One region of the Arthrobacter sp. D3-18 genome, then DNA from elsewhere that is predicted to be linked to it. Evidence: riboswitches for the same ligand, from Rfam matches in the RefSeq annotation. Region 1 holds a riboswitch; the other holds the start of a gene.

Region 1 (5,137 bases):
GCGCCAACGCGCCCCTGGTTCCGGAGGACGCCGGCGTCGCTGCAGAAGCCAAGCACGACGGCGGGTCGAGAGGCTGCTTCCGAGGCAGCCGGCAGATGGGGAGCTACTGCTTGCCACCACCGCCGGTGCTCATCGCCATCGCCATCAAAACGACCTGTCCAAGGGGCAGGGGAGACATCTACGGCGAGGCTGGTGGCGGTTTTAGATCCCATGCTTTAAGGACACCCGAGCCAGGTTCCCAGCACCAGCCATCTAGGAGAGAGCGTGTCTGGAATTCCGGACATCGTGCTCCCCGTAGACGCCGCGAGTTGGCATTTAACGCCCATGTTGGCGCCAAACATGGGCATCACATGCCAACTCGGCGAGGACCTACTTGACGCCCAACAACTCCTCCACAGTTCCGATGCCGAAGAACAGCAGGAACGCGGCTGCCACAGCCCACATCAAGGGGTGAACTTCGCGGGCACGGCCCTGGAACGTACGGATCAGGACGTAGGAGATGAAGCCCGCGCCGAGGCCGTTGGCAATTGAATAGGTGAACGGCATGAGGGCGATGGTCAGGAACGCGGGAATTCCGACGCCCCAGTCCTGCCAATCGATCTTGCCCACCTGGGAGACCATCATGAAGCCCACAACCACCAGGGCGGGAGCCACGGCCTCGAACGGCACCAGGTTGATGAGCGGCGTGAAGAACATGGCCACAAGGAAGAGGACGCCGGTGACGATCGAGGCGAGGCCGGTTCGGGCGCCTTCACCAATGCCGGCGCCGGACTCGACGAAGATCTGGTTGGAGGAAACGGAGGCCCCGCCGCCCACGATTGCACCGAGGGCATCGACCTGGAGGACACGGTCAACGTTGGGGATGTTGCCGTCTTTGTCCACCGTTCCGGCCTCGTTGGCCAAGCCAACCATGGTGCCCATGGCGTCGAAGAAGATGCTCAGGAGAATCACGAATGCCAGCAAAGCCGCAGCGATGAAGCCCAGGTGTTCAAAAGCACCGAAGGGGTTGGCTTTGCCGATGAGGGACAGATCCGGGGCGCCCCATTCGGTGAGCGTGGGGGCCACCAAGGACCAGCCGCGGGGGTTGACGTTGGTTCCGTCAAAGCTTGGGCCGATGTGCAGCGTAAATTCGAGGATGGCGGCCAGCGCAGTGGACACCACGATCCCGATCAGGATGGCGCCACGGACCTTTCGGACCACCAGGGCGATGGTCAGGATCAAGCCCACTGCGAAAACGAGTGTCGGCCAGCCCATGAGCTTTCCGTCCACGCCCAGGCCCAGCGGAACGGTGGTCCCGGCGGCATCAGGGATGCGGCGGACGAAACCCGCGTTGACCAGTCCGATGAGTGCGATAAAGAGGCCGATGCCCACAACAATTGCCGTCTTCAGGGCCTCCGGAACCGCCTTGAACACTGCTGTTCGGAAACCGGTCAGCACCAGGATGAGCATGGTGACGCCTGACAGCACCACGAGCCCCATCATGTCCGGCCAGGTCAACCCGGGATGGGAGGCCACTGTTACTGCCACGAAGGCGTTGACACCCAGGCCTGTGGCCACGGCAAACGGATGTTTGGCCCACGCCCCCATGAGGATGGTCAGGATGCCGGCAACGAAAGCTGTGGTGGCTGCCACGGCCGTGAAGCCCAGCGACGCGCCACTCGAGTCGGGTCCGGAGAGGATCAGCGGGTTCAGCACCACGATGTAGCTCATGGCGAAGAAGGTCGCGAAGCCGCCACGGATTTCCCGCGAATACGTGGATCCACGTTCGGAGATTTTGAAGTAGCGGTCGATTGCAGAACCTTGTTTCAGCATGAAGGTCTCCGGGGATCGAGGGGAGTTTGCTCTCAAATCCTATGTTGTCCGGTGTGGGCCCTTCGAACGATTCGCCTAGTCTGTAAGGAAGCCAACACTAGGAGAAACCGCCCCATGCGTACCATCCGCCCGCTTCTGGCCGCCGTCGTCGCTGCTCTTGCTTTCGCGTCCGCCTTGCTGTTTTCCGCGGCTCCGGCGTCCGCGCACGACGCCGCCGAGTCAACCGCGCCAGCCAACGGTGCCAGCGTGGCGGAAGTCCCGGCGTCGGTCTCCGTCACGTTCAACAACCGCCCGCTCGCAATTGGGTCCGGCGTAACCGTGACGGCAGGCGGTGAGAACTGGGCGGACGGTCCGGTCGAAATCATTGACAACCAAGCCGTCCAGAAGCTTCGAGAGGGCGCTCCGGCTGGTGAATACACGGTTGTATGGCGCGTAGTCAGCTCGGATTCCCATCCCATCGAGGGCACCTTTACGTTCACAGCCACCGCGGGAAGCACGACGACGGCGGCTGGCCCGGTTGGTACGTCACCGACGGCATCAGCGCCGTCAGCCGCAGTACCTACGGTGGGTACCGCAGCGCCGGGAACGGGCAGCAGCGAGCCTGCCGCTGACGCCTCGCAACCCTTCCCTTGGAGCATCGTCGGGCTGGCTGTTGTTGCTGTGGGTCTCGTTGTTTACCTTGCTGTTACCGCACGGAAGAAACTCGCCGCTTCCAACAGCCCTGATGGCGATACTCCCGCGGAATAACGCGGTTTTCTACGTACCTGCGAATATCTCGAAACGGACACTGCGACACGCCAGAAGCCCACTTCCCGTTACTTAAATGTGACTTCGGTGGAATCATCGCGTACGGTAGTACCTGTGCCTGTTCCACGTAGCGGGCACTTCCGGCCTGATTGCCTAGCTCTGCCGCAGTCCGGAATCCGTTCGCAGACAAACCTACGGCAGAGACGGGGAACCCAATTTAGGCCGCTTTCGAGTGTGCCTTGGGGTGAAGTCACGAAGCTTCCGCTGAACAGCGGGGGATAGTGGCCGGGTGACTCCCATCCGAATCCGACAGCTAACCTCGCAGGCATCGGGAGAGGCTCTTTCATGTCTTCACGCATTCTTCGCGGCCGTCGTAAGGCGGACAGCGTACGTCCTAATCCGTTCATCTCCATCTCGAAGGCAGTAGCCAGCAACGCTTCCGGCGCTGGCCGCCAGGCAGCTGTTATCGCAGCAGCCTCGGGCCTCGTTTTGACCGGCTCCATTGCTGCCCACGCAGCTGAGGCTCCGGTTCAGCGCGACTCCAGCCCCGCAACGGTCGCTGAGACCGTTTCCGAGGCACCCACCAAGGTTGTTACCGCTCTGGCAACGGCTACCGTCAACTTCGAGCGCCCGGCCGTTGCTTCCGTAGCAGCCCCGGTCATCGAAAAGCCGGCTCCCGTTGTTGAGGCTCCTGTGGTTCAGAAGGCAGCAGTCACCACTGCTGCTGCAACAGCTCCCGTCGCAGCCCAGGCTGCGGTTGCTGCTGCTCCTGTGGCTGCCGCACCGGCTGCCCCTGCTCCTGTAGCTGCTGCTCCCGCCGTTGGCGGCGTCAACGCAGCCATGGTTGCTTCGGCTTACGCACAGATCGGCGTTTTCCAGGACTGCACCGCCATGGTCGAGAAGGCCCTCGGCTCCGCAGGCATCCCGGTAGGCGACCTCGGTCCCATGCAGTTCATGAACTACGGCAAGGTCGTCAGCGATCCCCAGCCCGGTGACATGATCGTCCAGTCCGGCCACGTTGCTATCTACATCGGCAACGGCCAGGCAATCAGCGGTGGCATCAACGGCAACCAGACGGGTATCCACCCGATCAGCTGGTTGACCGCAACGGGTCCCCTGACCTACGTACGCGCTGGCGCATAAAGCCTCACGCTTCAGTTCAAAGGCCGGTGCCTTCAAAGACTAATGTCTTTGGAGGCACCGGCCTTTGACGTTAAGTTCTGTTTGTTATTGTTCAGCGGGGAAAGAATGTTCAGTAGGGAAAGCTCGACGGCGGGTCAGGCGACGGCGGGTCGGTGGCCGCGTGGGCGGCGGGGCCCGTGTGAGCCCCTGGGCGGTCGTGCCCCAGGCGTAGTGCCCCTAGGCGAGGGCGATGCCCGGACCTGCGGGCAGGGCAACCTTTGAGGAGATGGCTTGGCCCACTGCCTTGGCTTGCCGCAGCACTTCCTTGGGAGACGGGGTGATGAGGTCCCCAACACCCACCAGGTGCATCCCTACCGCCCGCATGGCTGCCGCGAAGTTCTGGCCAACGGCTATTCCAAGTTCGGCGAGCATGCGGCGCAACTGGCTTTGGGCGCAGCGTGTCACTACTACGTGGTCTGCCAAGAGAACGCCGTTGGCTGTGTGGACTGCCCACTGGCGTGGAGTGGATTCGAGGGGGCCGGATACGTGGAGACCCGTTCTCAGGCCCGCTGTGGTCATGCTGGCGGCCAGCCCGTATCCGATTTGCCGGGAGGGGTCGGAACCCAGGAAATCAAGGCGGACGGCGCGCGTGGTGTTGCGAACGTCCAGTTGGTGGTTGGCGGCGTAGTTCCGCAGGTGTCGGAGGATCTCGTTGCGTTCCTGCATGGCTGCAGGATCGGCCACCTCGGTGCGTTGAAGCATGCCTGTATGAACGGAAGGACCAGTGGTGGACAATGCACCAAACCCGTCCACGACGATTGAGCCCACGCCATAGCGGCTGAGTTCGCTGGCAACTGCCAAGCCGGACAGGCCGGCTCCGATAACCACGGTGGTGGTGCGCTCCGTGCCGGAATCAGGCGTGAGTGACACTGCTTGGTTCCTCCTTGACGTGTGTGCCTTACGGCATCGCGTGGGATCGCGTCCGAGTTCCCCAAGCGGCCGCAAATAAATGGCCGGAGTGTGTGGTGTGAAACACGTTCGCCGGCCATTCGGTGACTCGAACACTACCGAACTTTTTCGGCCATGGATAGCCTCCGCGGCTGCGCGTTTTGTGTGTTCGTCCGCAGCGCAATGTGTATGCCCGGCAACCGAGCCCGGACCGTTATGCACATAGCCCAATGTCGCCTTGATTCGGTACTGCTGACCGAGAATAGTTGGCACTGGGAGGAGAAATTTCCCGGTTTCTCCTGCTCCGGCCATTGACAATGAAACAGCGAGGGAATCCGACGCGGAGAACCTCTGGCAGAATAGCCGGAACATCAAGCAGTAGGTGGAGAGGCAGGCCCCCATGGACCAGCACGGCAGACACAGTGAAGAGCCACAGGACGGCCAGGATCAGGCCGTGGAACCCGGTGGCATCGTGGTGGGAGTGGACGGTTCAGAGCATGGTCAATGT
Region 2 (5,137 bases), 510 kb from region 1:
ACTTTCCGTCATCCCCCGGCAGGCCGGATCCTCTGGAAGCGCGCGGGCAAGCTGCGGGCACGCTTAATGCGAGGATCGACGGCTCCACCGTGCGTAGCTCGGGTTTAATTGACGCCCAGGGTAACCGCGTCTCGCTCTCAGCGGACGACGAACAGGTCCTTGTGTCGCTCCCCACGGACAATCAACCCGTGGACCGATCACTCTCCAACGGCGATTACCGGCTGGTGGCAGTCAACACCAATTACGGCGACGTGATTGTGACGGGCTTGCCGCTCGCCGACAAACAGAGCGCCGAAGCCTCGCTGGTGTGGACCATGGTGCTGGTCTCGCTGGGTGGACTCGTGGTGATCGGCCTCGTGGGAACGGTCATCATCCGCCGGACCATGCGGCCGCTGGAACAGCTCTCCGAAGTGGCCACAAAGGTCTCGCGCCTGCCTCTCGACGCCGGTGAAGTGGCACTTGCGGTGCGCGTGCCGCCCTCGGCATCCCACCCTGGAACGGAAGTGGGCAGCGTCGGCTATGCCTTGAACCAGATGCTGAACAACGTTTCGAGCGCTCTGGAAGCGCGGCAGGAAAGCGAAACCAAGGTGCGCCAATTCGTGGCAGACGCCTCGCACGAGCTGCGGACTCCCCTGACCGCCATCCGGGGTTACACCGAGCTACTGAGGATGACGGAGAATTTTACCGAGGATGGCCGGAAGTCACTGGCGCGTGTCCAAAGCCAGTCCGAACGGATGACCACCTTGGTGGAGGACCTTCTTCTGCTGGCGCGGCTGGACGAGGGTCAACCCGTCAAAGTTGAGGACGTGGACCTGACACAGCTGGTGATCGAAACGGTCAGTGACGAGAAAGTCATGGCACCGGACCACATTTGGCAGCTCCAGCTCCCCGATGAGCCCACCACGGTGCGAGGGGATGCCACCCAACTTCACCAGGTGCTGGCCAATTTGCTGTCCAATGCCCGCAAACACACCGATCCCGGCACCACTGTGGTTACAGGTGTCATGCTCTCCGCCGACGGCAGCGCCGTGGTCACGGTGACGGATAACGGCCCCGGAATTCCTGAAGATTTCCAGGGCCGGATCTTCTCCCGGTTCGCCCGCGCTGATGTCGCAAGGTCAGGCACCGAGGGCACCTCCGGACTGGGCTTGTCCATTGTGGAATCCATCGTTTCAGCGCATGGCGGGAGCGTGGAAGTGACCTCGCGGCCGGGGCGCACTGAATTCGCCCTCCGACTCCCTACCGTGACCACCGAAGGCCTATAACGAATCGGGCAAGGCGACTCACCGGCGTCGTGATCTCTGTTACCTAAATGTGACTTCTGCCGAAACCTCCTGTACCGTCGAAAGGGTGGGTCGTCCCTAGCAGGCCCACATCCGGGATGCGCCGAGCTCTGCCACTTCCCGGAGTCCGTTCTTTCTCCGAGGCAGAGACGGGGGACCCAGAGTCTCCGGGCCAGGCCTTTTTGGCCGGCCCTTGGGGTGAAGCCGCAGCATGATACGCGGCCGGATGACCTCATCCGAACCCGACAGCTAACTCCGCAGGCGCTGAGAGGTAATCACATGTCTGAACTTAACGATCAGACGCGCCCTTCCGCGCGTCACCGCGACGAACACAACGCACCGCTCACCAAGTCGCAGTCCGTCCTCAAGAACGCAGCCCGCCAGGGTAAGTCCGGCCACCGCATGTCCGTAGTCGCCGGTGTCGTGGCAGCCGCACTGGGCGTTGCATCGCTCGGAACCGCCGCAAACGCCGCACTGACCCTCCCCGAGGCGAGCCGCGTAGCTGGAACCCAGGCCAGTGCGCAGGTCAACACCAACAAGTCGGCTGAGATCTCCGCGTCGCTGAATGCTGCAGCCGAAAAGGGCGCAGCCGACAGGGCCGCTGCGGATGCTGCCGCCAAGGCAGCTGCTGACAAGGCCGCTGCGGAGAAGGCTGCCGCTGACCGGGCCGCAGCTGAGAAGGCCGCAACCGAGAAGGCTGCCGCTGACCAGGCCGCCGCCCAGGCCGCAGCTGAGAAGGCTGCCGCTGACGCTGCTGCCAAGCAAGCCGCCGACGCCGCTGCTGCCGCTGCCGCTGCGGAGGCCGCTGCAGCTGCTGCAGCCCCCAAGGCTGTGGACGACCCCGCTGCTGCCAAGGCGTACGCACTGAGCATCCTTGGCAACTACGGTTGGGGTCCGGGCGAAATGACTGCCCTGAACACGCTGTGGGAGAAGGAATCGAACTGGAGGACCACGGCGATGAACGCTTCCAGCGGCGCCTACGGCATCGTCCAGTCCCTGCCTGCTTCCAAGATGGCTACCGTTGGTCCTGACTGGGAAACCAACTACCAGACCCAGATCAAGTGGGGCCTGAATTACATCAAGGAGCGTTACGGATCCCCGTCCGCAGCTCTGGGCTTCCACTTGGCCAACAACTGGTACTAAGCCAGACTGCTTGATTGCCGCGCCCGTTGCCGCCGTTCGCACCAGTGCCCACTGGAGCGGATGACGGGAATGGGTGCGGCTTTTGCCGTATCACAGGTGCGGCGCGTAGTTCACAGCGGGATCACAGCTATCGCCTAAAGGACTCAAATCCGGTGTGCTCATCCTGAATATATGACGCTCACAGATCCCAAGCCGGTGGTGCACCATCAGCTGCAGCGCGCCCCCGTGAAAATACAAGGTTTGGTTCCCGTCCTGGACGTCACCATCCCCGTGTTCAACGGTGAAGCCCATCTGGAACACAAGCTGCGCAGCCTGCACGGACACCTCGCCGATTCCTTCCCGCACACATTTCGGATCACGGTGGCCGACAACGCCAGCACGGACAACACTTTACGGATCGCCGAACGTCTGGCCAGGGAACTCCCCGAACTGATGGTGATGCATTTTCCGGAACGGGGACGCGGAAACTCGCTCCGCCGGGTCTGGCTTTCTTCTCCGTCTCCCCTGCTGGCGTACATGGACCCTGGTCTGTCGATCGACCTTTCGGCGGTGGCGCCCCTACTGGCCCCGCTGATCTCCGGGCACTCCGACCTCGCCGTCGGAACGCGACTGGCAAGGGCTTCACAAGGGACATCCAGCCGCCACCATGACGTCATGGCGCGCGCCTACAATTTTCTGCTGCGCGTCATGACGGGGGCGCGCTTCTCCGATGCCGAATACGGCTTCAAAGCCATACGTGCCGATATCGCCCAAGAGCTGCTCCCCCACACCCGCAATGAGGCATGGTTCTTCGACACCGAACTGCTCGTCATCGCCGAACTCTCCGCTTTGCGGATTCATGAAGTCCCCGTCGACTGGACCGACGATCCCGACCCGGGCGTCGACGTCGTACGTACCGTCCTGGCTGACCTTCGCGCAGTGGCCCGCCTGACCCGCGAGCTGCACCGGGGGACAATTCCCGTCAGTGAGTTACGGGCCGAACTGGGCCGAGGACACCACCGGCCCTGACCCCGCCATAGAGCGTTACGTCTCCGGTTCGGCCTCCACCGCACCCCGCACGGCTGCGATGGAGGCCGCGACATCCCCGGCGTCCGTAGTCCAGTTGCTGACCGAGATCCGTAGAATCTCGCGACCACGCCACGACGAACCTGACATCCAGACCGCGCCTTCTGCCATGAGCCGCTGGGTGATCCGGTGTGTACGGTCATCGCTTCCGAAAGTCACCGAGACCTGCGTGAACACGACGTCGTTGAGCACCTCCACGCCAGGGATCGAGGACAGGCCTTCAGCCAAAGCGCGGGCATTAGCTGCCAAGCGCTCCACCATGGAAATCACGCCGTCCCGGCCCAGTTGCCTGAGTGCCGCCCATACCGGAATGCCCCGGGCGCGGCGGGACATCTCCGGAACTTTCTCGAAAGGATCCCCCGGTCCGGCGTCCGTGGCAATGAGGTAACTCGTGTGAACGCTGAAGGCACGCCTCAAGGCTTCCGGGCGGGCAACGATTGCCAGGCCACAGTCGTAGGGGACGTTCAGGGTCTTATGGGCATCCGTTGCCCACGAATCTGCGTCCTCGACACCCGCCAGCCGGCCTCGCAGCTTCGGGCTTACCGCGGCCCACAAACCAAAGGCACCATCCACGTGCACCCACGCACCGCGATCGTGCGCCACGGCTATGGCTTCCTCCATGGGATCGAATGCCCCGGAGTGGAGGTTGCCCGCTTGCAGGCAGACCAATGATGGGCCGGGTTGCTGATCCATGGCATCAGCCAGGGCGTCAGGAAATATCCGCCCTTCGTCGTCGGCGTCCACCGGAACACAGGCACCCAAACCGAGGTATCGCAAAGCCAGATCCACTGCGGCATGCCGTTCCCTGCCCGCAAAGGTTGTGATGCGCGGTGCACCGCTGAGGCCGAGCGCTTCGAGGTCCCATCCGGCCTCGTCCATCAGGTATTGGCGGCCCGCTGCCAAGCCCACGAAGTTGGCAGTAGTGGCACCCGTGGTGAATCCGACGTCGGCCGTCACGGGCAGGTGCAGGAGGTCCAAAAGCCAGGCGGCGGCAGATTCCTCGATGGCAGCGGCAGCGGGGGTGGCGAACCGGAGCCCGGTGTTTTGATCCCAAGCAGAGACGAGCCAATCGGCGGCCATGGCGGCGGGCAAGGTTCCGCCCATGACCCACCCGAAAAACCGTCCGGACTGGATCGCCATCAAGCCGGGCTCAGCCAGCGCGGCGAGCTCGTCCACTACCTCCGCGGCATCGGTTGCTCCGTCCGGGAGACGCGGCAGGATGGTCTTGGCCACTTGGTCGGCATCGGATGAAGGGCGGACAGAACGGGTGGGAACCGACGCAAGCCACTCACCGGCGTGGACCATGGCCCGCTCCAATGCAGCACCGTACGCCTCCGGCATCGCAGACATGCGCACAGCCTACGCCCGGTTCACCGCTTGGAACAGCCTTTACTCCAGCGGCGCTAGAGGGTGAGCGTCAGGAGGTGACCGCCGCCGTCGTCCTTCACAGCAGTGACGGTGACCGACGAGTAATCCGGGATCCGCCACATGCCCGGCTCCAGCTCCGCATTGTGCCTGGCAGCGGCCTTGCCCACCACAACGGTCCGCATGCCGGCGGCGCGCGCGGCAGCGATACCGGCAGGCGCATCCTCGAAAACCACGACGTCGGCCGGGTCGGCTCCCAGGAGCGCCGCCGCCTTCAGGTA

The links. Region 1 has a riboswitch for cyclic di-AMP ahead of M1D89_RS22055 (NlpC/P60 family protein). Riboswitches for the same ligand answer to the same signal wherever they lie in the genome.
Region 2: another riboswitch for cyclic di-AMP. It lies ahead of M1D89_RS19460 (aggregation-promoting factor C-terminal-like domain-containing protein); the one in region 1 lies ahead of M1D89_RS22055 (NlpC/P60 family protein).

The regions. Positions count from the first base shown of each region.
Region 1 is NZ_CP096440.1:4,284,055-4,289,191, reverse strand. Features, by position in the region: gene hutG (formimidoylglutamase) at 1-212, opposite strand, end outside; gene M1D89_RS22065 (NCS2 family permease) at 370-1,812, opposite strand; gene M1D89_RS22060 (copper resistance CopC family protein) at 1,927-2,559, shown strand; cyclic di-AMP (ydaO/yuaA leader) riboswitch at 2,734-2,901, shown strand; gene M1D89_RS22055 (NlpC/P60 family protein) at 2,905-3,702, shown strand; gene M1D89_RS22050 (NAD(P)/FAD-dependent oxidoreductase) at 3,919-4,611, opposite strand; gene M1D89_RS22045 (universal stress protein) at 5,030-5,137, shown strand, end outside.
Region 2 is NZ_CP096440.1:3,777,601-3,782,737, forward strand. Features, by position in the region: gene M1D89_RS19455 (sensor histidine kinase) at 1-1,265, shown strand, start outside; cyclic di-AMP (ydaO/yuaA leader) riboswitch at 1,399-1,559, shown strand; gene M1D89_RS19460 (aggregation-promoting factor C-terminal-like domain-containing protein) at 1,563-2,426, shown strand; gene M1D89_RS19465 (glycosyltransferase) at 2,598-3,434, shown strand; gene M1D89_RS19470 (pyridoxal phosphate-dependent decarboxylase family protein) at 3,450-4,841, opposite strand; gene M1D89_RS19475 (HAD-IA family hydrolase) at 4,895-5,137, opposite strand, start outside.